Regions from separate parts of the Ureibacillus sp. FSL K6-2830 genome, predicted to be linked through region 1. Evidence: riboswitches for the same ligand, from Rfam matches in the RefSeq annotation. Region 1 holds a riboswitch; each other region holds the start of a gene.
What was found. Region 1 has a riboswitch for cobalamin ahead of NSU17_RS00660 (energy-coupling factor ABC transporter permease). Riboswitches for the same ligand answer to the same signal wherever they lie in the genome.

Region 1 (7,457 bases):
AACAAAGCACTGATTATAAGTCCAATTGATTTGATAGAATTTAATAAAGAACTGTGACCTAACCTTGCTATTTGTGCAAGATAGATTGTCCTGCTGGAATCAAGAAATATAAATATAAATCGATACATTAATGCAATTAAATCCAATAAAGTAGTTGGTACTTTACAACACCTTAATCCATATAGAAAATCTTGAATCGTCGTAGATAAAATTAAAAAATACAAACAACTAATACTCGATAAAGCAACAACAAATAGCATCAATGCCTTTTCAACACTCGTTATCGAAATTGAAATCGTGACGGGACCAATAATAGATTGAAAAATGGCACCTTCTATAGGGTTAGTTGAAAAATTGAGTAAAATGACTAGTATACTTGAAATTAGAAATACCACTGGAATAAGCAATAACTTCAAATATACGCGAATCGGAACTTTTCCGATTATTAAAGTAATAACTGTCATGATGCAAAATATGAATATGGATGTAAGAACATGTTGAAATACGATATTCAATATTAATGGAATAAGAGCAAATCCCATTTTTTCGATTGGGTGTTTATTTCTTAAAGGTGATTGATAAGCGAAATATTCTAACATTCTCATTTCTGTATCTCTGCATTCCCGCCCCTATTCCGGCCTCGCATATATCCTATAAAGTAACCAATGAACCCTGCACCGATTGCTCCTTGTAGTACGAATAATAAACTTTCTATTTCACCACTAGGAGGCTCCCAAATACTTGAAAACCATGGTTCATAGGATTGGTTCAGTTCTGTAATTAATCCTTCCGCTTCTCCATCTGCACCACCATATTCTGCATCTCCGTTAACAATCAGCGGGACAATCATTAAAAAAATGATCAAAATTAATAAAAGCATATTCTTTTTTAACATTTTACTTCACCTCCTGGGGTTTCTTTAGTACTTGAAGTAACTTTAATTCTCTTTCGTTGTATTTCAATAAGAAATTCATCACCATTACTGAAATCAATCCTTCAATAATTGCTAATGGTACCTGTGTAACAGCGAATACGCCAGCAAACTTTACAAATGAAGCGAAAATTCCACCAACTTCAGATGGAAAGGCTAGTGCAAGTTGAATAGATGTAATGACATATGTACCTAAATCTGCTAATGTTGCTGCTGAGAAAACTGCTAGAGTAAAGGGCAAACCGATCCTATTGAAGCCTTTAAATACTCCATAGGCGATAAAAGGTCCAGCAATCGCCATCGAAAACGCATTGGCGCCAAGCGTTGTTAAACCTCCATGGGCTAATAATAATGATTGGAATAATAACACGATGGTACCTAAAACACTCATTACAAATGGTCCAAATAATACGGTTCCTAATCCAACACCCGTAGGATGAGAACAACTTCCCGTAACCGAAGGAATTTTTAATGCGGATAATACAAAAGTGAATGCACCCGATAAACCTAGTAATAACTTCGTCTCAGCATTTCTCTTTACTAAACTACTCATTTTCTTTAATCCAATGATTAAAAAAGGGAATGTAAGGAGCCACCAAAATATTGCCCACTTGATTGGTAAAAAACCTTCCATGATATGCATAGCAAAAGCTGTATTAGGAATGATTAATAATACTGCTAGAAAGTAAAGTATTTTGATTGAGACTTTCATAAAATTCCTCCTAAAATGAAAATTTGAAAATAAAAAAACACTGCCAAACTAGCAGTGTCCCACAATAAGACATAATAATCCAATCATGCCTATTCGTGTACCTATCCTCGTAGGACACTACCATCCACTCCATACGGCAGGTCTCCTGGCTTAGAGTCATCGCTACAAAATCGCCTTCCCGTTTGCACAGTGGCATTTGATTTTGAGCTCCTCTTCACAGTGGCGGGACCGCACTAGATTCTCACTAGTTTCCCTTTTAAGCTAATTTTCATTAGCACCGTATAGATTATTCAGTTGTTGAAATTTAGTTGAATTGTAGCATATTGTTTGAAAAATTTCTATATCTTTCTATAAATAAGACAAAATAATTACTAAATTCATATAATATTCATTACCTTTTGATATGAAATATTGTTAGAACCAATTTGAATTTTTGGAAAAATCGAAGTACAAACTGGGATTAGCTTGTGCTTCTAATGGTACGTAATTGGAAACTTTCACAATTATAGCGGAATATTTCCGTGTTTTTTCTTAGGTCTTGATTCTTCTTTATTTTCAAGCATTTCTAATCCTTGAATTAACTTAATGCGAGTTTCTCTTGGATCGATTACATCATCAACCATTCCAAGTGAAGCAGCAACATATGGATTAGCAAATTTTTCTTTATATTCCTCAATTTTTGCTTGACGTGTAGCTTCCGGATCTTCTGAATTTGCAATTTCGTTCGCAAAGATGATGTTAGCAGCACCAGCAGCACCCATTACGGCTATCTCTGCATTTGGCCAAGCGAATACTAAATCTGCACCAATGGCTTTTGAATTTAGCGCAACGTATGCTCCACCATATGCTTTTCGTAAAATGACTGTAATTTTTGGAACGGTTGCTTCAGAATAAGCATATAAGATTTTAGCACCGTGACGAATGATACCGCCATGTTCCTGTTTAACGCCAGGGAAGAATCCTGATACGTCTTCAAATGTAATGATTGGAATATTGAATGCATCACAAGTGCGAATGAAACGGGCAGCTTTATCGGATGAGTCAATATCAAGACCACCTGCTAAGGCCTTTGGTTGGTTACAAACTAATCCAACAGATTGTCCAGCAATACGAGCAAATCCTACAACAATGTTTTTCGCAAATTCAGAATGCACTTCCATGAAGGAACCTTCATCCACCACTTGTTCAATTACTTTACGAACATCGTAAGGACGTGTAGGTTCAATTGGAACAACGTCAATTAATTCAGGACGCCAATCGTCTCCTTCAGGGCGTGGTAATTTTGGTGCTTTTTCTTTATTACTTTGTGGTAAATAGCTTAATAATCTCTTAATTTGTTCAATCGCTTCTTCTTCAGAAGGGGCGCGGAAATGAGCGTTACCGCTAATTGTGTTATGCACTTTTGAACCGCCTAAATCTTCTGATGAAATTTTTTCTCCTGTAACCGCTTCAATTACTTTCGGACCAGTAATGAACATTTGGGATGTTTTATCCACCATTAAAATAAAGTCTGTAATTGCTGGAGAATATACAGCACCGCCAGCACATGGACCCATAATCACAGAAATTTGTGGAATAACCCCAGAATAAATCGAGTTGCGATAGAAGATGTGGCCATAACCGTCTAATGATAATACTCCTTCTTGAATACGGGCACCGCCAGAGTCATTGATGCCGATGAATGGCGCTCCATTTTTTGCAGCCAAATCCATCACTGCAGCAATTTTTTTCGCGTGCATTTCTCCTAATGCACCGCCGAATACTGTGAAATCTTGAGCAAATAAATAAACAGGACGGCCATTCACTTTACCGTATCCAGTTACAACACCGTCACCAGGGCCATTTTGTTCACCCATGCCGAAATCTGTTACTCTATGTTTAATAAATGGATTTATTTCAACGAAAGTGCCTTCATCTAGTAATAGATCAATACGTTCACGTGCTGTTAGCTTACCTTTTTCATGTTGCTTTTCAATGCGCTTGTCCCCACCGCCTAAATAAATCTCTCTTTTTCGGTCATACATTTCATCGATTTTATCTAACATATCCATGATTCCTTAACCCCTTTATCACTTTTTTTCATATAGTTCATATAAAACTCCAAAACTATCTTTTGGATGAATAAAGCATGCTTCAGCTCCCCCAGCTGCAGGTATAGGCTCTTCAGACAGAAGGCGAACTCCCTTTTCTTTTAATTCAGCCATTTTTTCTCGAATATTATCTACACTGAAACAAATGTGTTGAATTCCTTCTCCACGTTTTTGTATATGGTTATAAATCGCCCCTTCTTCACTTAAGGGTTGTAATAATTCAATATGTACATTCCCAGCATCGATAAATGCTACTCGTACATTTTGCGATGGAACCTCTTCAATTCTTTCTAATTTCAAACCTAAAACTTCAGTATAATATTTTACTGAATCGTCTAGGTTTTTTACTGCGATTCCAATATGATCGACTTTTTCCATCATGCCACCCCTTCTGTTATAGTACATAATCTATTGTAGCGAAATTACGAAATTTCCGCTACGTACTTGAGAAATTTTTCAGATTTGATAAACTAATCCTATGAAAAAAAGGAGAGAGCGAGAATATGAGCAACAAAAAATTTCAAAAAATAATAGTCTACACGATGATTGCAATCATGTTACTTTCAACATTGGCATTCGGTTTATCATTCTTCTAACATTCTTTACAGCGGTTACAAGATATGTAATCGCTTTTTTATTTTGAAAAAATGTATATCAACCAACAACACTGTACCACAACAGATACAATTAAAAAAATTTGATATAAAAATAAAATTAAATGATTTCTGAAAATATAGTAAGCAATTTTTCTATCTATTCATGAAATGAATAAGTTAGAATCCGCAATACTTGAATGATACGAGTATGCGGATTCTATTTTTGGTTTAATTATACTTCATCGCAATATTCTTCAAAATTGGCTTGTAAATTTGTAATAACTGACATTACATCATGTCCTTCTATTTCATGACGACCTATATCAGCGACAACTTTTCCGTCTTTCAGTAAAACAAAAGCTGGTGATGAAGGAATATGTTCGTCTCCAAAATGCGCACGTGCAGCAGCCGTTGCTTCTTTATCTTGTCCAGCAAAAACCGTTACTAGATAATCTGGACGTTTATCATAATGAATTGCACTTGCCGCTGCAGGTCGCGCAATACCTCCTGCACAGCCGCATACAGAATTAATCATGACAAGAGTAGTTCCAGGACGTGCAAAGGCCTTTTCTACATCTTCTGGGGTTCTTAATTGCTCATATCCAGCATTCTCCATTTCAGCTCGTGCAGTGGTAATAATTTCTTGCATAAATAAATCGTAATCCATACTCATACATTTCAATCTCCTTTCAAGTATTAATTTTAGCATAGAAGAAGGAAAAGTTAATTGCAAATACTTCAAAAGGATTCTCTGAAATGGGTTTTATACAGGGATTACAACCTAAAGGCAGTTACTGATTGGGGAACAATTTGTGTATGCCTTGCGTTACGGTTAATTTTCCTTGCAATATTTCTTCTTCCAGCTTTTTCACTAATTCTTTGTTTTCTTTATTACCAAAAAATGAATCAATTAGATGGTCTGTAATCATTGAATGGAACCAATCACTTGTTTGTTCTCGTCTTCTTGTGAACCAGTAGCTGGATTCTTTCATTTGTTTTTCAAACGATAAAATCATTTCCCAAACATCTTCCAATCCTTTTTTTTCATAGGATGAAACAGGAACAGCTTTTGATTCCCAACCTGGAGTTGACGGTTGTAAGAAATGCAGGATTTTCCTATATTCTTGAACGGTTTTTTTCGCTTTTTTTACATTGTCTCCATCAGCTTTATGGACAACAATACCATCTGCCAATTCCATAATGCCTTTTTTCAAGCCTTGTAATTCATCACCTGCGCCTGTTAAGACGAGAAGAAGGAAAAAGTCAACCATACCACGAACATACGTCTCACTTTGCCCTACACCAACAGTCTCAATTAAAATAATATCGTATCCAGCTGCTTCACAAAGAAGCATCGTTTCCCGTGTTTTTTTATGAACACCGCCTAAGGTACCGGCACTTGGTGAAGGACGTACAAATGCGTTTTGATGACGGCTTAAATGTTCCATTCGTGTTTTATCCCCTAAAACGCTGCCGCCGGAAATGGTAGAACTAGGGTCTATTGCAAGAACGGCAACTTTTTTCCCCATCTCGCAAAGCATTGTACCAAACGCTTCAATAAAAGTGCTCTTACCTGCTCCGGGAACCCCAGTTATTCCAATCCGAATACTGTTTCCTGTAAAAGGTAATAATTCTTGCAATAAATTTTGAGCCAGCACCTTATGTTCATGATTGGAACTTTCAATTAAAGTAATTGCTTTTGAAAGCGAAGTGCGCTTTCCTCCGCGCACTTCACTCGCTAATTGCTTTATATCAACTTGTTGTTGCCGCTTTTTTCGAAATTTTTTTGGCGCAACATATGACATTCCATCGTGTTTACTTTCAATACCTTTCATGACATGTAGTGCAGTCTCTTCTGCGTTTTTTTCGCCCATCATTCAGACACTTCCTCATAACCTAATCGATGATAGATTTCTTCAATAATTTTAATCGCTGCAACTGGGATTACTGTACCTGGTCCAAAGATTGCAGATACACCCTTATCGTATAGGAATTGGTAATCTTGAGCAGGGATTACACCGCCAACGACAACGATAATATCTCCTCTACCTAATTTTTTTAATTCTTCAATTAATTCAGGTACTAACGTTTTATGGCCTGCTGCTAAAGAAGATACACCTACACAGTGCACGTCGTTTTCCACTGCCATTTGTGCCGCTTCTTGCGGTGTTAAGAATAGCGGTGAAATATCTACGTCAAACCCAAGATCAGCATAACCAGTAGCAACGACTTTTGCACCGCGGTCATGTCCGTCTTGTCCCATTTTCGCAATTAAAATACGCGGGCGACGACCTTCGTTTTCTAGGAATTCATCTGTCATTTGTTTTACTTCTTCAATTAATTCATTATCGGAGAAGTTAGATGAATAAACACCTGAAATTGAACGGATAACTGCTTTATGACGTCCGCAAACTTTTTCAATGGCATCGGAAATCTCACCAAGTGTCGCGCGAGCACGAGCAGCGTCAACTGCAACAGCAAGCATATTTTCTTCTCCTGTTTCTGCAGCTTTCGTTAAACGTTCAAGATGTCTTTGCACTTCTTCTTCATTTCTTTCTGATTTCATTTTTTCAAGTCTTTCAATTTGTTTTTGACGAACTAGCGTATTATCAATATCTAAAATATCAATTGGTTCTTCAACGTCTAATTTGTATTTATTAACGCCAACAATCGTTTCCACTTTAGAGTCAATTTTTGCTTGGCGTCTTGCAGCTGATTCTTCTACTTTCATTTTTGGAAGACCTGTTTCAATCGCCTTAGCCATTCCACCCAGCTCTTCAATTTCTTTAATTAACTCCCAAGCTTTTTTCGTTAACTCATCTGTTAATTTTTCCACATAATAAGATCCGCCCCATGGATCGATGACTTTTGTCATAAGCGTTTCTTCTTGTAAGAATAATTGCGTATTACGTGCAATGCGAGCTGAGAAGTCTGTTGGAAGCGCAATCGCTTCATCCAAAGCATTCGTGTGTAAACTTTGCGTATGACCCATCGCAGCAGCATTTGCTTCAATTAACGTACGAGTTACGTTGTTGAATGGATCTTGTTCTGTTAACGACCATCCAGAAGTTTGGGAGTGTGTACGTAAAGCCAAACTTTTCGGATTTTTTGGATTGAATGTGCTCATC
Region 2 (7,457 bases), 2.9 Mb from region 1:
ATCCGACAGAATGCATCATCTGGTTTGCTTTTTTTACAGATGGAACGTTTTTTATATTGGTCATTAAAGACACTTGTGTTAACAAACGCATGGCTGTATCTACTAACTCTTCAAAATGATGAAACTTTGTCGCATGGTGAATATCTAATGATCCAAGATTGCAAGATACGTCTAATCCATATTCATTTGGTGTATCTTGATCATTAATGATGCTCGTTTGTTGAACTTGTAAAATTTCAGTACAGAGGTTGGACATTTTGACTCTTCCAAGTTTTTTTAGTGGATGTTGTTTATTTACATTATCATCAAATATTTCAAAAGGATATCCGGATTCGAATTGGCTCTTTTTGATTTCCGTATATAGTTTTCTAGCATTGATTTGCTTTAACTTTCGTATATTTGGGTTGTTCAACAACTCCCCGTACATTTCCGTTATGCTTATTTCAGACATTCTTTTTCCGTATTCTCGATAAATATCATAAGGACTAAAAAGAACGATATCTTCATCTTTTTTCATCAGTTCAAAAAATATATCTGGAATAATGACACCAGTCGATAAAGTTTGTAACCGAATTTTTTCGTCGGCATTCGGCTTCTTAGAAGAAATAAATTCTTCAATATCCGCGTGGAAAATATTTAAATAAGCAACACCTGAACCATTCCGTTGTCCTAATTGATTGGAATAAGAAAAGGCATTTTCTAATAATTTTGCAACGGGCATAACACCGCTTGCCCGATTGGCGATACCTTTTATCGGATCACCCAAAGGTCTTAAATCCGTTAAATTTACCCCTACCCCTCCGCCAAGCCTTGAGAGTTCTAAACAATAACCGAGGTTTTCTGCAATGCTATTCATCGAATCATCCATGGATAATTTAAAACAACTTACCAATTCCCCACGCGCTTTTTTACCGCTATTCAGTGTGGTTGGTGTTGCTGGTTGAAAAGCCTCCATCATCGCACGAATTGCTTTTTCTGCCAACAATTCATCACCATTCGCTAAATATAAGGCGATAATGCTCATCCGATCCTCATAAGTTTCTAAAATTTCTTTTCCATCTCGACTTTTCATTGCGTAACTTTCAAAAAATTTGCTCGCGCTCATAAATGTCTGAAATCGAAAACGATAAGAATACGCAATGTCAAAAATTTTATTTATAAATTCGAAAGAATATTTTTGTAAAAATTCTTTCTCATAATATCCTTCTTCAATGAAAAAGCGAATCTTTTCTTCCAAACTAGAAAACTTCCGCATTTTCTGATTAACATGTTCGATAAAATATTGACGAGTAGCCTCTCGATCTTTCTCTAAATCAATTTTTCCTGTTTGGTGGTAGTGATTCAAAATTTCATTATTCAAAGTTAAATAGCTTTTCATCACTAAATCTCCTTTTGAATTACTCTGTTATAATAATCAATTATGGCATCATAATTTTTCTGAAATCCGCGTAATTCTATCTTTTGAACAATGGGAATTCCGTACCTTTCGTTAATCAAATGAGCAGAACGGCAAAAATAAGCATGGCCGAAATTCGAGTTCCCACTTGCAATAACACCCTTACAGAAACGAACATTATGTTGTAAAAACGTTTCCACGTTTCGTGGTACTTCGCCTAATCCATCGGTATAGGTGAACAATAAGAAGGGTTCATTCAAAATAAGATCATCGCGAATTTCAATGTGGGGTAATTCTAATTGATGAACGATAAAACGCACGTTGCCCGTTCGAGAAGCATAAGCAATCATACTGTGATCCTGCTAATGAATTTTTTTATATTTTCTATGTTATCCATTAGCTCTCCATCGATTTCGATTACAGGGACAGAAAGGAATCCAGCATTCAATAATTTTTCTTTCGCTTCTTCATTGTTATCAATCAAAATTTCTTCATATTTCCCTTCATAACCAAGTTGATTTAATTCGTATTTCATCAACAAACATTTTGGGCAAACTTTTTTTGAATATAATTTCATTTCCTTCTCCCTTTCTACCATTCTTTTATGAAAATAAAAAAGCCATACCTTTTTCGGTATGGCTTTGAAATGGAAACAGTCAGGTACTAGGAAATGGACCGTCTTGCTTCCATTTCCTAGCCCCCGAAGAAATGAGCAATTCACGTTTATTAGGCAGGTCTCCTGGCTTATGCTTCATCCTCCAAGTTCCCTTCCCATACAAATTTGTACAGTGGATTTGAACTTTTCGTCAGCAATTACAGTTGCGGGGACAGCGTCAGATTTTCACTGACTTCCCTTTTAATCTACTATATATAGTAGAACCTAATAAACGAAATGCTATATATTGTGTTTTCGTGTTTCATTGTAACATGTAGTATTGTTAATTACAAGCTTATTTGGTAAATGATACAGTATCTACTAAAATCATTCACTCGATACGTAGAACTTAAGAACGGTTGGTTAATTTTCCTCTTTTAATATCTCAGGAATACCATACCAAACGCGAATGACTTTCTCACTTTTCTCAAAAAGTTGTTGATACAATCTACCACAAGTATCTCTCAAATGACGATCCTCTTTTGAAAGCGGCACTATTCCACGTCCGATATCCGTACAAATACAAATTAGGTTTGTCTTATAATCTAAATTCATTAATTTCCCCATTATTTGTGATACGATTTCATCTTCCGATAAATCCGGGACGAGCAAAATCATTTTTTCAAAACTACCTATAATAACGTATTCATCTTTTGTAAAAGGGCCTTCCGGTATTTCGCCTTCATAAAAATAACAGCGATTCGCACCTATTTCTTTTAACATGTTACTTACAAATTTTCGTTTACCATTATAGGCGCCTCCAATAACTGATTGCATTCTCTTCCCCCTTTCAAAGATTCAATATCATCCCAACATAGGGTATAAATCATCCGATGCTGTGCAATAACATCTTGAAAACTTTTCTCTTTTTGAAATTTCGATAGGATAACACGAATGACACCACCGTGGACAACAAACACATATTCTCCACCACAGCTCACGATTTGATGAAAACAATTTAAAATCCGTTCTTTAAACGAAACAAAAGATTCACCATTTGGTGGCGCAGCTTTCTCTGGTGAATCAATCCACTGCCGATACGCTGGATTATCTTTTAATTCATCATAAGTTTTCATTTCAAAATCTCCAAAATGTAATTCCCTTAATTGAAAAAAAGGATGGTATTTTGCCTCGGGGAAATAAAGTTGCGCTGTTTCTATGCAGCGCTTTAAGTCACTGCCAAATACATCCTTAGTATGAATCGGTACTTGACAATTTGCTGTTTGTATGTATATCGATTCATTCGTCCATCCAATATATTTTCGCTCTAAATTCGCTTTCGTTTTTTCATGCCGAATTAAATGAACAGTAACAGCATTCCCCATAATGCCAATTCCATCCCTTCATATAAAGCACCTAGCAAGTCTCCCGTCATTCCGCCAAAATGGCGATATGTCCAATGCCGATAAATCCAAGTCATCACAAACATGCTAAATGTTAAAACAAATAGTTTATATTCATTTAACACAAAACCTGTTATGAGGATAATGAATATATAACACGCAATATAAATCCATAACGATTTTGCCTTCACATGTTTTTTAAAGTAGGCTGCCAATCCAGATTCCTTCACATTTACTGACAGATTGAAATAAATCAATATTGCTAATCGACATAAGACAGGTATGATGATAAAAAATAAATAAAAGTTTGTTGGGCGCTGATGTAAATACTCATAAAATATGCCGATTTTCAGTAGAACAATGAGCACTAGATTAATAGCACCAAAAGCTCCAATACGGGAATCGCTTAATATTTCTAGTCGTTTTTCTTTATCTCTATAAGAAAAATAAGCATCGCTTAAATCGATCCAACCATCGAGATGCAACCCACCCGTCATCATAATATTGATAATGACAATGATAATTGCTAAGAAAAGTGGAGTAAAATTGAAATAAACATCATTCAGTAGAATGACAAGTACAACGATTACCCCCATAAAGAAGCTAATGAAAGGCATTGTGCCAAACATCGCTGTAACAGTTTTATTATTCATTGGAAGTGTCTTCCGAATGGGGAAAGAAGTAAAAAATTGAAGAGATAATAATAACCCTACAATAATATTTTTCACAAAAACACCGCCTATTTTCTGCGTACGCGAATACCATAATCCAACTCATATGCTTCATCACAAATTGAGACAATCCATTGATGAAGAGTTCCGAGGAGTTTTCGATATAGTTGGACTTCTTTGAATGAAGATGGTACTTCATCAAGCACTTCATTTGAAACAATTAAGATGATAACACCATTTTCTTTCCATTGCGTTATTGCCTGTTGAAACTGATGCATCCAATGATAGATTTTATGTAATCGGTCTTCTTTTAAATGTTCGGTCTTGTATAAAATATTGTTCAGCCAAGTTGTTATACAATCCCATAATACAATGTCATTCTCTTGAAACCTTTGTACAGGCAAGTCATCAATTACGTCTATTGTATACCATGGCTTTTTCGAGCGTTCTCGATCCTTTTGATGTCGAACTATTCGACTTTTCATTTCTTCATCGAAGGGGACACCGGAAGCTAAATAATAGAGGCCTTTTTGGTTTTGGTCGAAAAACTTTACAGCCACACTTTCTGCAAAGGAACTTTTACCACTTCGAACCCCGCCTGTAATAAAAATGATTTTTCCCATTCTCTCCCCTCCTCTAATCTATTTTCCCCCAAAAATAGAGCTGTCCAAAATGAGTATATCATTTTATGGACAGCCTGCGAAAAATATATTTTATTTATCATTTCCATTCCATTCCGACACGCAAAATCTTATAATCCATTTTGACTTGAATATCCATCTCTTTATAAATTTCACGCCAAGCATCTTCTGTTTTTACATTTTCTTCCCAATATTTCGGATGATATGCACGCACCCTTGCACCAATTGCAAGTATATCCGATTCATCTTGCTGCAATTTTTTCACTAGACTATTTAAGGCTTTTCCTCCCAACTCAGATGCTGATTTTTCAAGTTCTTGTAATTTTTCTTTACTTAAATCATTCGTATAAAGTTGTTCTTCAACAAAACCTTCTACTTTGACATCGATAAATACTTTCGGTTTTCCGTCTTGAATTTCTACTGAGATTTTTGAAATTCTTTTGAATGGCTTTACAAGATAAACCCCTTTTTTATCACCAGGTACAATTACATTAGAATAACCAGCAGGATTTATTCCCTGCATCGCTAAAATAGCTCCTGTTTCCGTTGGCGTTAACGTACCAACCATTTGATAATCTTTAAAATAAACGAGTCCGTCAACCAAAATATGATCTCCCATCGGCTTTGCAAGAGGAATGATTGCATCCACACCTTCATCAGAAAAATCAATCCACACTTTCCCTAAATGCTCTTTCGGTAACTTTCCGAACTTTACAGCTTCTCTTAACGTATTAGCTAAATATAAAGAAGGGACTGTTTGAATGGGTGGTGTAGCATTTAATATTTCTAGTGCTTCCCCTTCCGTAACCATAATCCACGCAGTTCTTCTTACTTCAAAATCTCTTTTTAAAAAATCCATAATATCTTCAAGACCTTTTTTTGCAATTTTGTCACTGACAACAATCAATTGAATATGTCCTAAATAAATTTTTTCTGCAAGTTCTTGTTGTAAATTGGATAATACATCCTTCATTGAATATCCATATGTTACTAACAGCCAATCAGTCTCTGCGGAATTTGTATCTCCTCCTTCGGGTCCAAGCATAATTTTTCCTGGTACTGCTAATTGGGCTGCCACTTTATAAATGATTTTTTCCTCTGCTGGAAACTCTCCTTTCGAATGGGTGACTTCAGGCATTTCAATGTCTTCACCTTCTTCAGCAATATCAATCGATAAAGCTAAAATATTTGCCCTTTCTTCAAGTTCATAACGATCCCAACAACCACTTAACAAAAAGACAGCAATCAGAACAAAAGCGAATTTTAATTGAAACCTTTTCATTGCACTCCCGTCCTTTTTCGAAAATGGCCAATGATTAATAAACAAACTGGGAGTATAATAAATAGAAATAGACCTACATAAGTAATTTTTGAAGCATATTCATATATTTCATAAACATTATTTGGAATTAACGCAAAAACAAAAATTACCGGAATCATGAGCATTGTAATGAAACTATATTTATCTGTACGAAATAACTCTGCAGTGCCACGTACAATCACGAAGTAATACGAAAGCAATGTCGTAAATACAGCAAAAATCCAAGTAATTAAAATAATGGCGTCGATTCGTGATAAAACTTCTCCGGGTATTTGGATAATTCGACTAAGGGATAAAATAGGCGAATACATTTCTTGTAATTCCTTAGCACCAAATACCCCTAGAGAAACCACAATGCAATAAAGAATGGCTAATGCTCCTAAAAAGAACCCCCAAATTCCATTTTTAACACAATTTTCGTAATCCTTTATATACGGTATTAACATGGCAATAACAAAATAATTCGTTATGACCTGCGTCATGATGATGGCCCCAGACAAAAACTGTTTCACCGATAAATTATGGCCTAAAATCGGCAGTAAATGATATGTTTCAATATCTTCTAGGGCAAACAAAAAGAAAAACATTGGAATTAATAAAAATGGTAAATAAAAAAAGTGAATATAGGTGAAGGTAGAAACATTGCTATAACCGACTAAAGCACAAATTATAATCATGATAAGAATGGAAATTTCAATGGGTGTATTGGGCAAAAGCCCAGTTGCTAATACTTCCGCAAACTGTCTTACTTCAAGACCCATAATGACAATAAACACAATGACAATCATGTAATTAAATAAATTTCCAAAATATTTTCCTAACAATAGTCGATTACATCCAATGATTGTATGTTCTCGAAACTTCCTTGCTAATAGGGTAATAGCAATCACACTAATTAACGAGATGAGTATTCCAACGATACTTGCAAGTATGGCTGCTTCTCCTACTTCAGCAGCAATGAATCGAGGTAATACCAATAAAGATACACCGATGATTGTACTTGCAATTATGACAGCTAATTGAATCGAACTGATGGAATCTGTATGTTTCATATTTTTTCCCTTTCTTCTTCATCAAGGAAATTGTAATTCGTATAATCCTTCACTGTTTCTCCCACACGAACTGTATTCTTCGGATGAATGTTGGATGGACGTCTTTTTAATTTATGGAATGGAGCTCGAATAATGCTATCTTTTAAAGCTTTTATATTTAATGGTGCATATGGATCCATATATGGAACACCAAAGGATCGCAAAGAAAGCATATGATTGACAACGATCATGAGTCCTACGGCAAGTCCCAATAAACCAAGTGTACCAGCTAAAATGATCAGCAAAAAACGCAACATGCGGAAAGTATTGGCTGCATTATAAAATGGAACAGCAAAGGAGCCGATTGTAGACATTCCAATAATTACAACGGAGATTGGG
Region 3 (7,457 bases), 1.3 Mb from region 1:
TCAGTATTGGAAGGATGTGTTCTAACGAAAATAGAGAAAATGCCGCCGCAATCGCTCTTGACAAACACGTCAATGGTTTGATTTCGAACCAACAAGGGCGAAGGGAACAAAAAGAAGGCACACCAAAGAAGCCCTTGCCAATTCCCATTTTAAACCATTGACTGGTTCGGTTTGTCAAGAGTTCGCTTCGCCGATGCTGGTAAGGGCTCTGCTAAACAAAAAGTTAGGCAGTTTGCTCTACTAGCCATTGTTGAGCTAAACCAATCAGTTTTATCCAACGTGCAGGCATATTCGGCAGTTCTTTTAGTTCTGGAATGACTACAGGCACTTTGCCTTCCAGGGCTGAATGTGGCCGCAAGAAGTTAAAATAAGCCACAAACAAAGTCACATAAGAAACGGATCCGTGATCGGATCCAAATCCGTGTGTCGATCTGTAATTACCCTTAAATGTTCGATTCAGTCTTTCAATAATTTGTTTTAGCGGTCTGTATTCCGTTGAAACCGGGTCTTCGTTGGTTAGTCCAATGACCTGCTTCACATCAAACGTAATACCGTGCTGGGCAAAAAAGTGTTGTGCTAAAAGGTAAATCGGATTGCCATCTACGACAAAGGTGAGGTCTTCAGGAATCTCTTTCATCTTCCATAAGACCTCATCAATCGCGCGAATGGCTGATACTGTATCACGATTTGGAGAAACAGGGTAGGACAGAATAATTTTCTTTACCGCATCAAAAAAGAAAAAAAGATAATGCCAACGGCCATTCACCTTAATGTATGTTTCGTCTCCGCAGAATTGATCAGAAAGCTCGTAAGGATAATGATCCACATAAGGTTTGAGCAGAAGTGCTACGCTGTTTTCGTAATTCAATATACTCTGGTGAGAGATGGGTACACCATGAACATCCTTCATCAGTGCAGCTGTTTTCCGAGCCGATAAGCCATAGTTTACATGGTAGGTTAAAATGACAATGTGTGCGGTGACACATGAAGCCTGGACAAATCCACTTTTGGCTTCTTAGGTGAATGTTTGGCTAACGGCTGATAATCAATTTGAAACTGACGGAATATGTATCGAACTTTAAAAGACTGAGGATCCTTTTCGAACTGCTTTTTCTCTTTTTTAGACATTCCTCGCAGTTTCTTTTTGTAATACGGACAGTCATTGTTTTTGCACTTAAATACGAGAAAATCTTTTCTTTCCTTGATCTTCTCGAGTGTTTTCGAACAGTGTGGACATTTTAGTACAGCCTCCTTGGCATATTGATTCTTTTTATTAAACAGACACGCACACACCTTGCATTGATAAGGTACTTTACCTTTTGAATTGGAGCGTCTCTGAACAGGTTTGAGAGGTTTCCCGTTCTTCTCCAAATATTCTTTGAGAAGAATTTGATAATCAAGCTTTTGTAGAGTTTCAATGATTGGCAGCTCATCCACCTGGAGTTTTTGATAAGGCTTATTGACAGGCTTTTCAGTTGGCTTATCAAACATGTTTTTTCCAATCAGAAGGGTAAGTAATGTTCGAATCATTTGATCTTGGTACTTGATATATTCAAGCAAATAGGTTAATAATTGAGGTAACAACTTGTCACTTCCTTCATTAGGGATTTTTGAGTGTGTGGTTACCTCATAAATACCCTAATTTTAAGGGGGTGGCAAGTTTTTTGTTTATAAAACCTTATATATCAATAAATCATCTAGATTTTATCTATAAATTTTTGACAATACGCTTTCGGGAAGAGGGGTGTTTTTATGAGAAATTTGTTTTGCTGATACCGCTTAAATTTGTATTTTTAACGTGAGCCGTAGACATTCATTTCATAAATTTTTATCCGCTAATAAAACAAAGACCCTCGACTAATTCGAGGGTCTCAATTATTATGGGTTGGCTTTTTCAAGGGCAAGTCTTAAACCAAAACCAATCAAGATGGCACCAGTAATTCCTTCGATAACTTTTTGAGTGCGAGCATTTTTTATAAATGCACTAATATGATCGATTAAATAAATATAGAAAATGAACCACAGGGCCGTAAGAATGGTATAAGTAATTCCCATAATAAGGAACGGCATAAATGTATCGCTACTAGTATTTACAAATTGAGGGAAGAAGGTTAAGAAAAATAGTGCAACTTTAGGGTTTAATATATTAGTTAAAAATCCTTGTTTGAAACAAGATGTATTACTCAATGTACCTTCTTGCACAAATTCTACCTCTACTTCATCTTTCTTTTTTCTCAAAGACCAAAAAGTTTTAATTCCAAGATAAATTAAGTAAATGGCTCCAACATACTTAAAAATAGAAAATAAAAAGGCTGATTTTACAATGAGCGCAGATAATCCTAATATCGCGGCAGTAGTGTGAATTAGCAGGGCACAACAAGTACCTAAAGCAGTTTTCATTCCGCCAAATTTGCCACGAGTAACAGTGTTTTTAGTGACGATGGCAAAATCAGGGCCAGGTAAAAGGATTAACAAAACACACATCAAAACAAATAGAAAAAAGTTTTCCATCATTTCATTCCTTTCGAACACGAAATTTCAGAATATTTATTGTTAAATTGTATTCAGTATTAGTGTTTTTTTCAATGGCCAGAAGCAAGATAAAAAACAATTATTTTACAAGGTACGGTTATTCTACTATAATGGCACTAGAACGAATAATTGAATAACAAACAAATAGGTTTCTTAAATGTAAATTCATTACATTTAAGACTAAGAGGGAAGTTGGTGAAAATCCAACACGGTCCCGCCACTGTAATCGGGTAGGTAGTTGCAATTATCCACTGTGTTGTTGAACATGGGAAGGAGTAACAAACCGATGACCCGTAAGTCAGGAGACCTGCCTATTTGTATTTAAACATCCTTCGAGGAAAGGAGAGTTTAAAAAGCAGAGGCCTTTTTCGGGTCATGCATACAGAATTCACATACATATCTGCTTTTTACAACGCTTTTCGAGAAGGAGAAGCGTTTTTTTTGTTTTCAAAAAAAGGAGGAGATAAAAGATGTTGAAGTGGAATCGAGCAATACTTCTAGCAGTGGTTCTATTATTAAGCATCACAATCATTGCCGGTTGTGGTAACAAAGAAAGCAAAGAAAAGAATGAGCAAGCAGGTGGAACTGGGACAGAGGAAACGGAAACAACAAAGAAAGCTGATTTCCCAGTAACACTAACGGATGATGCAGGAAGAGAAATAACGATTGAAGAAGAACCTGAAACAATCGTATCCATCCAAGCAAGTAATACGGAGATTGCTTTCGCCTTAGGATTGGGCGACAAAATAATCGGTGTTTCAGATTATTGTAATTACCCGGCTGAAACAGAAAATATTACAAAGGTGGGAGGACAGGACATTAATGTGGAGCTAGTTCTATCTCTCCTTCCAGATATAGCACTAGTGACAGATTATCATTACAAAGCTCATCCGACAGTATTAAAACAATTTGAAGAGGCGGGTATTCAAACCATCGTCGTTGGTAGTGCAACATCTTTTGAAGATGTTTATGAAAACATTGAAATGATTGGTTTAGCCACTGGAACAAAAGATAAAGCTTTAGAGATTATTGCTGATATGAAAAAACGTCATGAAGCCATTAAAGAGAAAGCGAAAGCCGTTGTAGATAAAAAAAGAGTTTGGGTTGAAGTATCACCAGAACCAGATATTTTTACGACTGGAAAAAATACCTTTATGCATGAAATGTTAGAATCCATCCAAGCCATTAACGTAGCAGGTGATCAAGTAGGATGGGTAAAGATGAATGAGGAAGAAATAGTAAAATTAAACCCGGATGTGATTATAACGACATACGGCCATTATATAGAGAATCCAAAGGAACAAGTACTTGCTCGTAATGGTTGGCAAGCGGTTCCTGCGGTAAAAAATGGCGAAGTTTACGATGTGGACAGTGATACAGTAACAAGACCAGGCCCTCGTTTAATTGAAGGAGTCGAGACTCTTGCGAAACTTATTTATCCTGAAATTTTTGAATAATAAAATTGGTTGGATTTATGTAGGGAGTGGTATTCTTTTTGCCGCGGCAATCATTTTAGGTTTATTTATAAGCAGTGTACCCGTTGCTGTGGAAAAAATTATCCACATAATATTTGAGAAAACCCTCCATATCACTTGGATGGAAGTACCAAAAAATGAGGAAATGATTATTTGGAATATTCGATTGCCGAGAGTCATCCTTGCCTTTTGTGTTGGGGCATCCCTATCGCTAGCGGGGGCTGCTTTCCAAGGCCTTTTACGAAATCCATTAGCAGATCCATATACAATTGGTGTATCATCAGGCGCCTCTTTAGGAGCAGTGTTAGTTATATTTTTCCAAGTTACCATAATAGGATTAGGAAATTTTACGCTTCCAATCGTCGCAATTGTAAGTGGTTTTATCACTTTATTAATTGTATTTGGGTTGGTAAGGCTAAGCAGTAGAAGTTTAGCAATCGAAACGATTGTGCTTGCAGGTATTATCGTCAGTTCCTTTATCAGTGCCATTGTCTCTCTAATCATTTCATTGGGAGATCGAGATGCAATGACCCAAATTCTTTATTGGTTATATGGGAGCGTTGGAATGAGAGGTTGGGAATACATACAACTCATCATCCCGTTTATGATATTGGGGACATTCATTTTGTTAATTCATTCTCGAGAATTAAATGCCTTTGCACTTGGTGAAGAGGCTGCAGATCATATTGGTGTCAATGTCAAAAGAGGCAAGACTATGATATTAATTGGTGCATCGTTATTAACTGGTGCATCGGTTGCTGTTTCTGGTTCCATTGGTTTTGTTGGTCTCGTCATCCCTCATCTTGTACGACTCCTTGTTGGACCAAATCATCGACATGTATTACCGTTGTCATTTATCATTGGTGGTACTTTTCTAATGTTTGCGGATTTGCTGGCTCGAATTGTTATTGCACCGCGAGAATTGCCAATTGGAGTTATAACAGCGATTATCGGTGCACCGGTATTTGCGTTTCTGCTAATAAGAGAAAAGATTGGAAGGGGCAAAAATAGATGCTAAAGATTCAAAATGTGACGGGTGGATATAGCAATAACCCAATCCTAAGAAATATTGATATAGAAGTACAAAATGGTGATTTTTTTGCCCTTCTCGGCCCAAATGGAAGCGGAAAAACAACGCTCTTTAAATTAATTACCGGTCAGTTGCCTATTCAAAAGGGGAAAGTATTGTTATCGGGTAAGGATCTCTCATCTTATTCAAAATTAGAAAAAGCAAAGAAAATCGCAGTTCTTTCCCAAGAAACTTCTGTTTCTTTTGACTATACAGTTGAAGAAATCGTCAGTCTTGGGCGATACCCTCATCAAAAAGGAATATTGAAAAATTTATCAAAAAAAGATTGGCATATAATTGAAGAAGTAATGGAACTAACGAAAGTAACCGAATTTAGGCATACTCAATTTCGAAAGATTAGCGGCGGTGAAAAGCAACGGGTGCTATTAGCAAAAGCGTTGGCTCAAGAACCGGAGCTACTACTGTTAGATGAGCCTACAAATCATTTAGATATAAAACATACCTTTCAACTATTAGATTTATTAAAAAAGAGACAAGAAGAAAAAGGATTAACGATTTTTTCAATTTTACACGATTTAAATGTGGCATCGCTTTATGCAGACCGATTCGCACTGCTGTACAACGGTAGTTTATTAGAAGTTGGGGATGCAAGCTTACTAAAGGAAGTAGATACTTTAAATAAAATATATCAAGTACAAATCCATGTCCAACCGCATCCAACAGTCCCTAAACCGCAACTATTACTAGCACCAAGTTTACCGAATTCAACACATTCTACGTTCTTTAAGGGAAATTATAAAATAAACAACAATGAACAATTTGTTCATGTTCAATTTCAAAAACCACTACGAACGATATCAAATGGAATGGTAGGAAATGGTATACAGTGGATAAAAGATTATTGCATCTTTTCGTGTAAACAATATTCCACAATTCCCCCAGAGGAAGAAATACAAACCATCATGGAACAATATTCTATTACTCCCGAACAAACGGTTGCAACAATTGTTGAAGGGAACATAGGTGATGTCGTTGAAGTTGAGAGAGAAATTGAGGATACAAAAATTCTCATCATCGTTACACCTACGAAAATGAATGAAAAAATTCGCGGATTCAATATGATGGTTTTTATGGATGGACATTTTAACGAGGGAGCTTTAGTTAATAGTTTGCTTATTGCAACAAAAGAAAAAATGAAAGCAATGCAACAATTTGGAATGGATGAAGCTAATGAAACAAATGAGGCTCTCTATTTAGCGGTTACGCAAAAAGGTGATAAGTCAGTAACGCAAAGAGCTGTCGAGGCAACTTTGCGAGAGATGGTACAACTTGCTGTAAAACAAGTATATCAAAAAGAAAAAGTTGTTGTTTGATTGAACAATTGAATACTTTCAATAAAGGGGGAGTATGGTGAGATTAATCTCCATTTGTCCAAGCAATACAGAGCTAGTAGGTTATTTAGGTTTGACACCTTCACTTGTTGGAGTAGATGACTACTCCGACTGGCCAGAAGATATTCATCAATTGCCGAGATTAGGTCCTGATTTAGATATTGATATAGATAAAGTAGAAGCATTGCAGCCTGATTTAGTATTGGCATCCCTCTCAGTACCGGGCATGGAAAAGAATATTGAAAGGCTGGAAAAACGGAATATTCCATATTGTATAGTACCTAATCCAAACACATTAACGGAAGTGGGAGAAAGTTTATTATTCGTTGGCAATGCAACAAACACAAAGGACAAGGCCAAGGAATTGTACGATCAATATATTCATTTGCTTGAACAATATCGCAGTTTATCAGAACAAGTTGATAATCCAAAAACCGTTTACTTCGAATGGTGGGCAAAACCGATTTTTACCCCTGGTGCAACGAATTGGTTAACCGAAATGTGTGAGCTTGCTGGAGGGCGAAATATTTTCCAAGATATACACAAATCAAGTGTCCAAACAGATTGGGAAGAAGTGAAAAGCAGAAATCCAGACGTATTTTGTGTGGCTTGGGTAGGAGTTGAAACGAAAAGAGTCAATCCAAAAGTAATATTAAAAAGACCAGGTGTACATGAGATAAAAGCAATTCAAATCAATGAATTATATATTTTAGAAGAATCTTTATTTTGCCGTCCTTCACTAAAACTCGCACAAGGTTTAGTGAAATTAGGTTCTATCTTACATCCTCATATTTATCCTTCATATGATCAAAAGAAAGATCCATTATTAGATAATAAGTAAATCCTGCTCATAGAGAGTAGGATTTTTTGTTTGGTTGCAATCATTCAATTATAGCTATTAAGATTCATCTTAAAGGATTAGTGTATCAAAAAATGGTTAAAGTTAATGATAGAAAAAACTCAAGGGGGACGGACATGAAGATTTATATTCCTTTTTTAATAATTGCTTTAGTCTTAACTGGTTGTTCA
Region 4 (7,457 bases), 1.3 Mb from region 1:
CTGATACTGTGGACTTACCTACACCACCTTTTCCTGATGCAATGGCAATCACTTTTACTGTAGATAATGGTGATAAAATATCTCGGGACTCGGCTTCATTTGCTTTTCCACGGAAACGTTCAAGAACTTCCGTTGGCAACTCTTCGAATCGAATTCCTACAGTTGAAGCACCGGCTTCTTTTAATTTTTCAACAATTTTCATTTGCAATTGTAATTGTTCTGGGGTATTCGTTTTAGCAATCGCAACTTTTACACTCACATGATTTTTTTCTTCTTTTATTGATACATTGACAATACCGTTTGTTTCTTCAAGCGTTCTATGTAAAAACGGGTCTTGTAGTTGTCCTAAAATTTCACGGACTTGTTGTTCATTGATCACGATAAACACTCCCCTATATTAGCTTCCGATTGATAGTATAAGTATAACATACCAAGTGTTTAATCATAGCGATATTGCTTATTCAATCTCCAAATTTACATAATTTTCAATTCCGTTAACAATTGCATCTGCCATTTTGTCTTGATACTTTTCATCTGCCAATAAACTTCTTTCCTCAGGATTGCTTAAGAATCCAGTTTCCACCAAAACCGCAGGAACTTCGGTTTTTTTCAGTAGATAAATTTGTTTGATTGCCAAAGCCTCTCGATCTGTATTTTGTAACTTTTCTCTTATTGAAGATTGAATGGCTTTAGCTAGCAGCTCACTGTTTGGGTGCCCTTCTTTATGATAAAATACTTGAGCGCCTCGCCACTTTTCTTCTGGGATAGCATTTGCATGAATCGTAATGAAAATATCGGGCTCATTTTCTTTTACAATTTTTTCTCTTAAGAAAATATCTTGTTTTTTCCTTTCTCTTAATGTAGAGAACTCTTCACTTGGTGCGTGTTCCGAAAGAACATCGCCATCTGAAGTTCTTGTCATCACAACTTCCGCACCCATTCGTTTTAATTTTTGTTCAACCTTTTTTGCAATTGCTAACGTAATATCTTTTTCAATAACATTTTCTGCCGATGCTCCTCCATCAATCCCACCATGGCCCGCATCAACGACGATTTTAACTCCTCCTAATGGTTCAGGAAGGAAAAATCGATTGTCCGATGCGCTTGTCTCATACATAACCACTAAAAAACAGCAGAGCAAAATGACAATTAGTGCAATCCATCGTTTCAAATCTACTACACCGCCTTTTGCAACCTTTTGCACTACTATACGCTGAAAGGAAGGCTTGTATGCGTAAAGAATTTCTATAAAAAGTTGATTATTTTTATTACCCAACTTGCTTGTTAAAAGACTTTGTTCATCCTAATCTTTGTTTCAGTCATCTTAAAATTCAAATGATTATTAAGAAACGAATAGATTTAAAATGATTCCTGAAAGACACAAACTGTATACTTTACTAAACTCAAATATTTTATTCATGTATCCGAAATTTGATGATGATAGAAAAAAACTGCCCCCTATGCTTTGTAAACATTAGTGGGACAGTTTACTGCTAAATTTCTGCTTGATGATATTGTTTTTGCAATTGGGCATAAAATCCATCTAAGGACATTAAGGAATTATGATTTCCTTGCTCGATTATTTCTCCATCTTTTATGACTAAGATTCGATCTGCATTTTCGATTGTTTTTAAACGGTGGGCAATGACGAAACTCGTGCGGCCTTGCATTAAATTGTTTAATCCTTTTTGAATATGCACTTCTGTCATTGTATCAACACTTGAAGTGGCTTCATCCAAAATTAGAATATCCGGATCTTTTAAAATAGCTCGTGCAATCGCAATCAGTTGTCTTTGCCCTTGACTTAAGTTTTTACCACCTGATTCAAGCAATGTATCATACTGCTCCGGCAAATATTTTATGAAGGAATGGGCATAGGCGATTTTTGCTGCCATTTCTACTTCCTCATCGGTAGCATCTAGTTTTCCATATCGGATGTTTTCTCTTACCGTTCCTGAGAATAAATACGTATCTTGCAATACAACACCTATTGAATCTCGTAAATGTTCCATTGAGTAAGATTGAATATTTTCACCATCTATTAAAATTTCACCTTCAGTTACATCATAAAAACGGCTTAATAACTGTACGATGGTTGTCTTCCCTGAACCAGTTGGGCCAACAAGAGCAACAATTTCACCAGCATTCGCTTGAAACGAAATGTTTTTTAGCACCGGCTTATCTTTTACATAATAAAAACTGACATTTCGAAATTCAACATTTCCTTCTAGAGATCGTCTAGGCAGAGAATGAGGTGAATCCATTAATTCAGTTCGTTCATCTAGTACTTCAAATACCCTCTCCGCTCCAGCAATTGCAGATTGAAAAGTATTTAATAAGTTTGAAAGTTGGTTAATTGGGCGGAAAAACTGTCTTGCATATGTTAAAAATGACGTTATAACACCTACCGTAACGAGAGAATTGGCCGTCATAATAGCACCAACTCCAACAATTAAACCTGATCCGAGGTTATTGATAAAGTTATTCGTTGGTCCTAACAAACCAGATACTATTTCTGATTGCATTGCAGAATAACGCAACTTCTCATTCGCTTCTTTAAATTGTTGAATAGTTTGTTGTTCTTTTCCGAAGAGCGTCACAACTTCCGAATTAGAAATCGTTTCTTCAATAAATCCATTTAAATTGCCTAAATCTCGTTGTCTATTTCGATAATTCATGCTACTACGTTTCACAACCTGTTTTGTAGCCCAAACAATTAACGGAACGACCAAAAGGGTAACAATGGCTAATATCCAATTTAAATACACCATCGCAATGGCGGTACCTACAAGAGATAATACAGACGATACGATTTGAATGACGCTTTGTGAAAGAGCGAAATTCAAATTGTCGATATCGTTCGTCATGCGGCTCAACAAATCGCCTTGCTGTTTTTGATCGAAAAACGAAATCGGCAATGATTGCATTCTCTCAAACAGTTCGATTCTCAAATTTTGAATTGTTTTTAAAGATGCTCGAATCATGACAAAAGTTTGCAACCAAGTTAATAAGGATGATGCGATAAAAATTGCTGCAAGTAACATTCCCATCCGAATAGTTCCTTCAATGTCGAGGGGAAGAATATAGTTATCTATAATAACACCAATCATCAAAGGCCCTAAAATATTTAACACCGATGTAATCAGCACAAGAATAATAACAAAATTGATGCTGAGTCTTTGTTTCTTTAAATAACTCCAAATCCTTTTAATTGTAGCCTTTTGATTTTTAGCCTTTGCTGCTGGACCACGGCCTCGACCACTCCCTCTACCAGTAAGGGATTCTTGTAGCCTATTCATCAATCGCACCTCCCCTTTCAACTTGAGTTGCTACAATCTCTTTATAATGCTCGCTCATTTTCAGTAATTCTTCGTGGGTTCCTTGGACAACAATTCGACCGTCTTCTAGCACAAGAATCAAATCTGCGTGTTTAATAGAAGAAATTTTTGATGATACGATAAATTTCGTACTGTCTTTAAGAGCTTCTTTCATGTTTCGCTGGATAATCTTTTCAGTGATGCTATCTACCGCTGATGTTGTATCATCTAATATTAAAATTTTTGGTTTTCTTATAATTGCACGACTCATTGCCAAACGTTGCTTTTGCCCACCGGATAAGTTCGTAGCTCCCTGCGTTAATTCATGTTGTTCTTTATGATCCAATTTTTCCACAAACTCAAAGGCGTTTGATGCAAAGAGCGCTTCTTGAATGTCTTCTTTAGTTGCGTCAATTTTCCCATACTTTAAGTTTTCTTCAATCGTTGTTGAAAACAATGTTGCCTTTTGTGGGGCAAAAGCCATAGCATTTCTTAACATGTCAATGTCATATTGCTGTATTGGAATGTTATCAATGTAAATAGTTCCTTCATCGACATCCATGAGTCGACCGATCAATTTGATTAATGTCGATTTTCCACTGCCTGTCATACCGATAATCCCTACTGTACTGCCGGCTTTCGCTTCAAAGGAAATCTCTTTCAACACCGGTTCAACGTGTTTGTTATAAGAAAAACTAACCTTGTCAAATTTCACATTTCCTTGAATTTCTTTTTTCACTGGGTTTTCAACATTCGTAATATCAGGCTGCTCTTCCAATACGACAACGACACGTTCTGCACTTGGTATAGCCCGCGCAATTTGAATCAGTACGTTGCTGGAACTCATAAGGCCGTTCAAAATCATCATCAAATAGTTGATGAATGCAACAATTACCCCAATTTCAATAGCTCCTGCATCGACTTTCACGACACCAAGCATAAGTGCAAGTACAATTCCGATGTTGACAACAAATTGGGTAATCGGCATTAAGGCAGCTACTACTTGATCTGCCGTCATATTGCGTTTCGTTAATTGATGATTGACAGTTGCAAATTGCTTCATTTGATATCGCATACGGTTAAATGCTTTAATGACACGAATCCCCGCCAAACTCTCCTGCACACGTGTATTCACTTGATCGATTGATTCCTGCACCTTTCGAAACAGCTTAATCGATAATTGAATAAAAATATATAAACTGATGATTAATACAGGCACCACAAAAAACAGTACTGGAAATAAATCTCTTGCCGTAAAAAATACGACAATGACCGCCCCAACAAACATAAAAGGCCCGCGAACGAATATTTTTAATAACATGTTTAAGGCCCTTTGCAACCTTTCGATATCATTTGTTAAGTTGGTAATCAATTTTCCTAAAGTGAACTTGTCCTTATTGCTATTCGCAAAATATGTAATAGTTTCATATAAATCCGCTCGAACATCAGATGCAAAGTTTACCGCCGCTTTCGAACTGAAATATGTACAACCTGCACCTCCAAGCCATCCTATCATTGCACACAAAATCATTGCAGCAAACATCATAATGATATACTGTGTATCATTCGTTGCAATTCCTTTATCGATTATTTTCTGCATAATCGTTGGCTGAATTAAATCCATCGCTACTTCCAACACCATAAGTATCGGCGCTAAAATCGCAAAATGCTTATAGGGCTTTAAATATTTTGAAAGCTTTAACGCTGCACGCATTTTGTTACTCCTTTTCTTTATTACCATCGTTTAATTTTTGTATACAATTGTATACTAACCGTCAAGTTGATACCCTTACATTTCCAACTATAACTGAATAGATTCCATAATATTTCACCACTAAAATAATCATTTAGGCAATGGAAGTTTTCAAAAAACTTGACTAAAGTTTCATTTCATTTTAGATTATTTAAAAAGTATATCTATGTAATTAGGTGCCCTTTTTAGGGAGAATAGGGAATAAAGTGAGAATCTTTAGCGGACCCACCACTGTATCGGGGAGCAATATAGAAAATGCCACTGGGAAACTGGGAAGGCCTATATTTGCGATGAACCTAAGCCAGGAGACCTGCCTAATTACTTGAAAACATACAGTACGATGGTAAAGTCTGTAGTTTATTTGGCATGCCAATAAACTGCAGACTTTTCTTATTTCAATAATCAATGGAGGAGATTCAATTGGAACTATTGCAATCGACATTACAAAACATTAAACAACTTAATAAAGAAGTGATGGAAAAAGCAAGAGAAAGAGTAGATGCTCTTTGTAAACCGCCAGGCAGTTTAGGAAAATTAGAACAAATCGCGATACAACTTGCTGGAATATCTGAGAAACTAGAGCTTGATGTATCCAATAAAGCGGTTATTTCATTAGCTGCGGATCACGGAGTATATGAAGAAAATGTTTCAAATAACCCCCAATTTGTAACGGTAATGCAGGCAATTGGCTTTGCTAAAGGGTTTACAGGAGTATGTGCTATTGCAAAAGCAGTAGGTGCAAAAGTCGTTCCAGTAGATATTGGCATTAAAGAAGATTTACCAAAAGATTCTGGAGTCATCGTCAAAAAAGTGAAATACGGAACGGATAATATGGCTAAGGGACCAGCAATGTCACGACAAGAAGCGATTCAAGCGATTGAAGTAGGTATTGAAATTGCCGATGAACAAGTGAAACAAGGTATCCATGTTTTAGCAACTGGAGAAATGGGAATTTGTAATACCACTCCAAGTAGTGCTGTCCTATCAGCATTCTGTGGTTGTGACCCGGCTATTGTAACAGGTATGGGAGCTGGGGTAGATAGTCTTCAACATAAGATTGACGTCATTCGAAGATCTCTTGACATAAATACGCCAAATCCAAATGACCCAATTGATGTGTTAGCGAAAGTTGGCGGTTTGGAATTAGGGGGAATGGCAGGCGTAGTCCTAGGTGCTGCAGCAAATCGTGTTCCTGTAGTAGTGGACGGTTTTATTTCCACAGTTTCTGCACTTATTGCTTATAAATTAGAACCGAAAGTGAAGGATTACATTATTCCATCCCATCTGTCAGAAGAGCCTGGAGCAAAAATTGTAAACGAGTTATTAGGGTTAGAGCCTATGTTGAATATGAATATGCGATTAGGCGAAGGTTCAGGAGCAGCCCTTGCTTTTCCTATTCTTGATGCCGCATGTTCTATGATGAACACCATGACTACTTTAGAAGAATCCCATCAATATATGCTAAAAATCATGGGGAGTCAAACAGTTTAAAAGATAGAGGTTGGGACAAATCTAAAAAAACATCATTTTCTCCTTGGAGAAAATGATGTTTTTTTGATATGTTATTAAAATTGATTTCCGTTCCGGGGACGCTTTCCGCGGGCCCGGCTCGAGCCTCCTCGGAGCTCATCGTTTCGCTCCTGCGGTGTCTCGAGAGGGCTCGTCGCAGGAAAGCTTTGAATTTACTTCCTTGAGCTTGCTCCGCTTTGCGACTAAGCGTGCGCGACAGGAGCACTCGCCCGTCACTTCAATCAATTTTTCGTTAGTTCAATTTTTTATCAAAACTATTTCAACTCCCCCTTTCATTTTTTGTTTATGTCCCCGCCTCCTTTATTATCATAAAGAAACTCTTTCAATTAATTCCTTTGAATTGTTTTTCGGAGAATTTACTAGATTAGATACTGGATAGGCAGTTAACCACTCTGAAGGGCAAGGTTTAAGCAGCGATTTTAATTTCTCTCGCCCCTTTAAATGAGGGTCTAACCATTCTTTTTGCTGTTCCTTATTTAAAATGACCGGCATTCGGTCATGGATTGGGGCCATTAATTCATTTGCCTTCGTTGTTAAGATCGTACACGTATGAATCTTTTCTCCCTCTTGACTCCGCCATGTATTCCATAATCCCGCAACTGCAAATACTGCGTCATCTTTCCTCTTTATTCGCATTGGGACTTTCGAATTTCCTTCCCTTTTCCATTCGTAAAAGGAGTCCATCGGGATAATACATCTCCGTTCATAAAATGATTTTTTAAAACTTGGTTTCTCGTCGACAGTTTCAGAACGAGCATTGATCATTTTCGATGCTATCTTTTCATCTTTTGCCCACGAAGGAAGGAATCCCCATTTTAAGAACCCCATACGATTTTTATCTCCATCATTAATGATTG

Region 2: it holds a riboswitch for cobalamin, as region 1 does, so the genes downstream of both, NSU17_RS15210 (glutaredoxin family protein) here and NSU17_RS00660 (energy-coupling factor ABC transporter permease) in region 1, are expected to answer to the same signal.
Region 3: it holds a riboswitch for cobalamin, as region 1 does, so the genes downstream of both, NSU17_RS06970 (ABC transporter substrate-binding protein) here and NSU17_RS00660 (energy-coupling factor ABC transporter permease) in region 1, are expected to answer to the same signal.
Region 4: it holds a riboswitch for cobalamin, as region 1 does, so the genes downstream of both, cobT (nicotinate-nucleotide--dimethylbenzimidazole phosphoribosyltransferase) here and NSU17_RS00660 (energy-coupling factor ABC transporter permease) in region 1, are expected to answer to the same signal.

Annotation. Positions count from the first base shown of each region.
Region 1 is NZ_JBBOQR010000001.1:131,203-138,659, forward strand. Features, by position in the region: gene cbiQ (cobalt ECF transporter T component CbiQ) at 1-605, opposite strand, end outside; gene NSU17_RS00655 (energy-coupling factor ABC transporter substrate-binding protein) at 602-895, opposite strand; gene NSU17_RS00660 (energy-coupling factor ABC transporter permease) at 897-1,643, opposite strand; cobalamin riboswitch at 1,762-1,940, opposite strand; gene NSU17_RS00665 (acyl-CoA carboxylase subunit beta) at 2,147-3,694, opposite strand; gene mce (methylmalonyl-CoA epimerase) at 3,713-4,111, opposite strand; gene prli42 (stressosome-associated protein Prli42) at 4,237-4,329, shown strand; gene NSU17_RS00680 (BrxA/BrxB family bacilliredoxin) at 4,562-5,002, opposite strand; gene meaB (methylmalonyl Co-A mutase-associated GTPase MeaB) at 5,121-6,206, opposite strand; gene scpA (methylmalonyl-CoA mutase) at 6,203-7,457, opposite strand, start outside.
Region 2 is NZ_JBBOQR010000001.1:3,060,605-3,068,061, reverse strand. Features, by position in the region: gene nrdE (class 1b ribonucleoside-diphosphate reductase subunit alpha) at 1-1,378, opposite strand, end outside; gene nrdI (class Ib ribonucleoside-diphosphate reductase assembly flavoprotein NrdI) at 1,381-1,746, opposite strand; gene NSU17_RS15210 (glutaredoxin family protein) at 1,743-1,973, opposite strand; cobalamin riboswitch at 2,109-2,295, opposite strand; gene NSU17_RS15205 (bifunctional adenosylcobinamide kinase/adenosylcobinamide-phosphate guanylyltransferase) at 2,415-2,828, opposite strand; gene NSU17_RS15200 (histidine phosphatase family protein) at 2,780-3,376, opposite strand; gene cobS (adenosylcobinamide-GDP ribazoletransferase) at 3,349-4,122, opposite strand; gene NSU17_RS15190 (bifunctional adenosylcobinamide kinase/adenosylcobinamide-phosphate guanylyltransferase) at 4,134-4,688, opposite strand; gene NSU17_RS15185 (Ger(x)C family spore germination protein) at 4,786-5,988, opposite strand; gene NSU17_RS15180 (GerAB/ArcD/ProY family transporter) at 5,985-7,079, opposite strand; gene NSU17_RS15175 (spore germination protein) at 7,076-7,457, opposite strand, start outside.
Region 3 is NZ_JBBOQR010000001.1:1,410,896-1,418,352, reverse strand. Features, by position in the region: partial or broken gene NSU17_RS06980 (IS6 family transposase) at 224-1,584, opposite strand; gene NSU17_RS06975 (LysE family translocator) at 1,879-2,511, opposite strand; cobalamin riboswitch at 2,662-2,861, shown strand; gene NSU17_RS06970 (ABC transporter substrate-binding protein) at 3,003-3,989, shown strand; gene NSU17_RS06965 (FecCD family ABC transporter permease) at 3,955-5,025, shown strand; gene NSU17_RS06960 (ABC transporter ATP-binding protein) at 5,019-6,410, shown strand; gene NSU17_RS06955 (cobalamin-binding protein) at 6,448-7,269, shown strand; gene NSU17_RS06950 (PQQ-dependent sugar dehydrogenase) at 7,404-7,457, shown strand, end outside.
Region 4 is NZ_JBBOQR010000001.1:1,400,559-1,408,015, forward strand. Features, by position in the region: gene NSU17_RS06910 (Mrp/NBP35 family ATP-binding protein) at 1-379, opposite strand, end outside; gene cwlD (N-acetylmuramoyl-L-alanine amidase CwlD) at 458-1,171, opposite strand; gene NSU17_RS06920 (ABC transporter ATP-binding protein) at 1,494-3,299, opposite strand; gene NSU17_RS06925 (ABC transporter ATP-binding protein) at 3,292-5,031, opposite strand; cobalamin riboswitch at 5,228-5,402, shown strand; gene cobT (nicotinate-nucleotide--dimethylbenzimidazole phosphoribosyltransferase) at 5,491-6,561, shown strand; gene NSU17_RS06935 (SOS response-associated peptidase) at 6,907-7,457, opposite strand, start outside.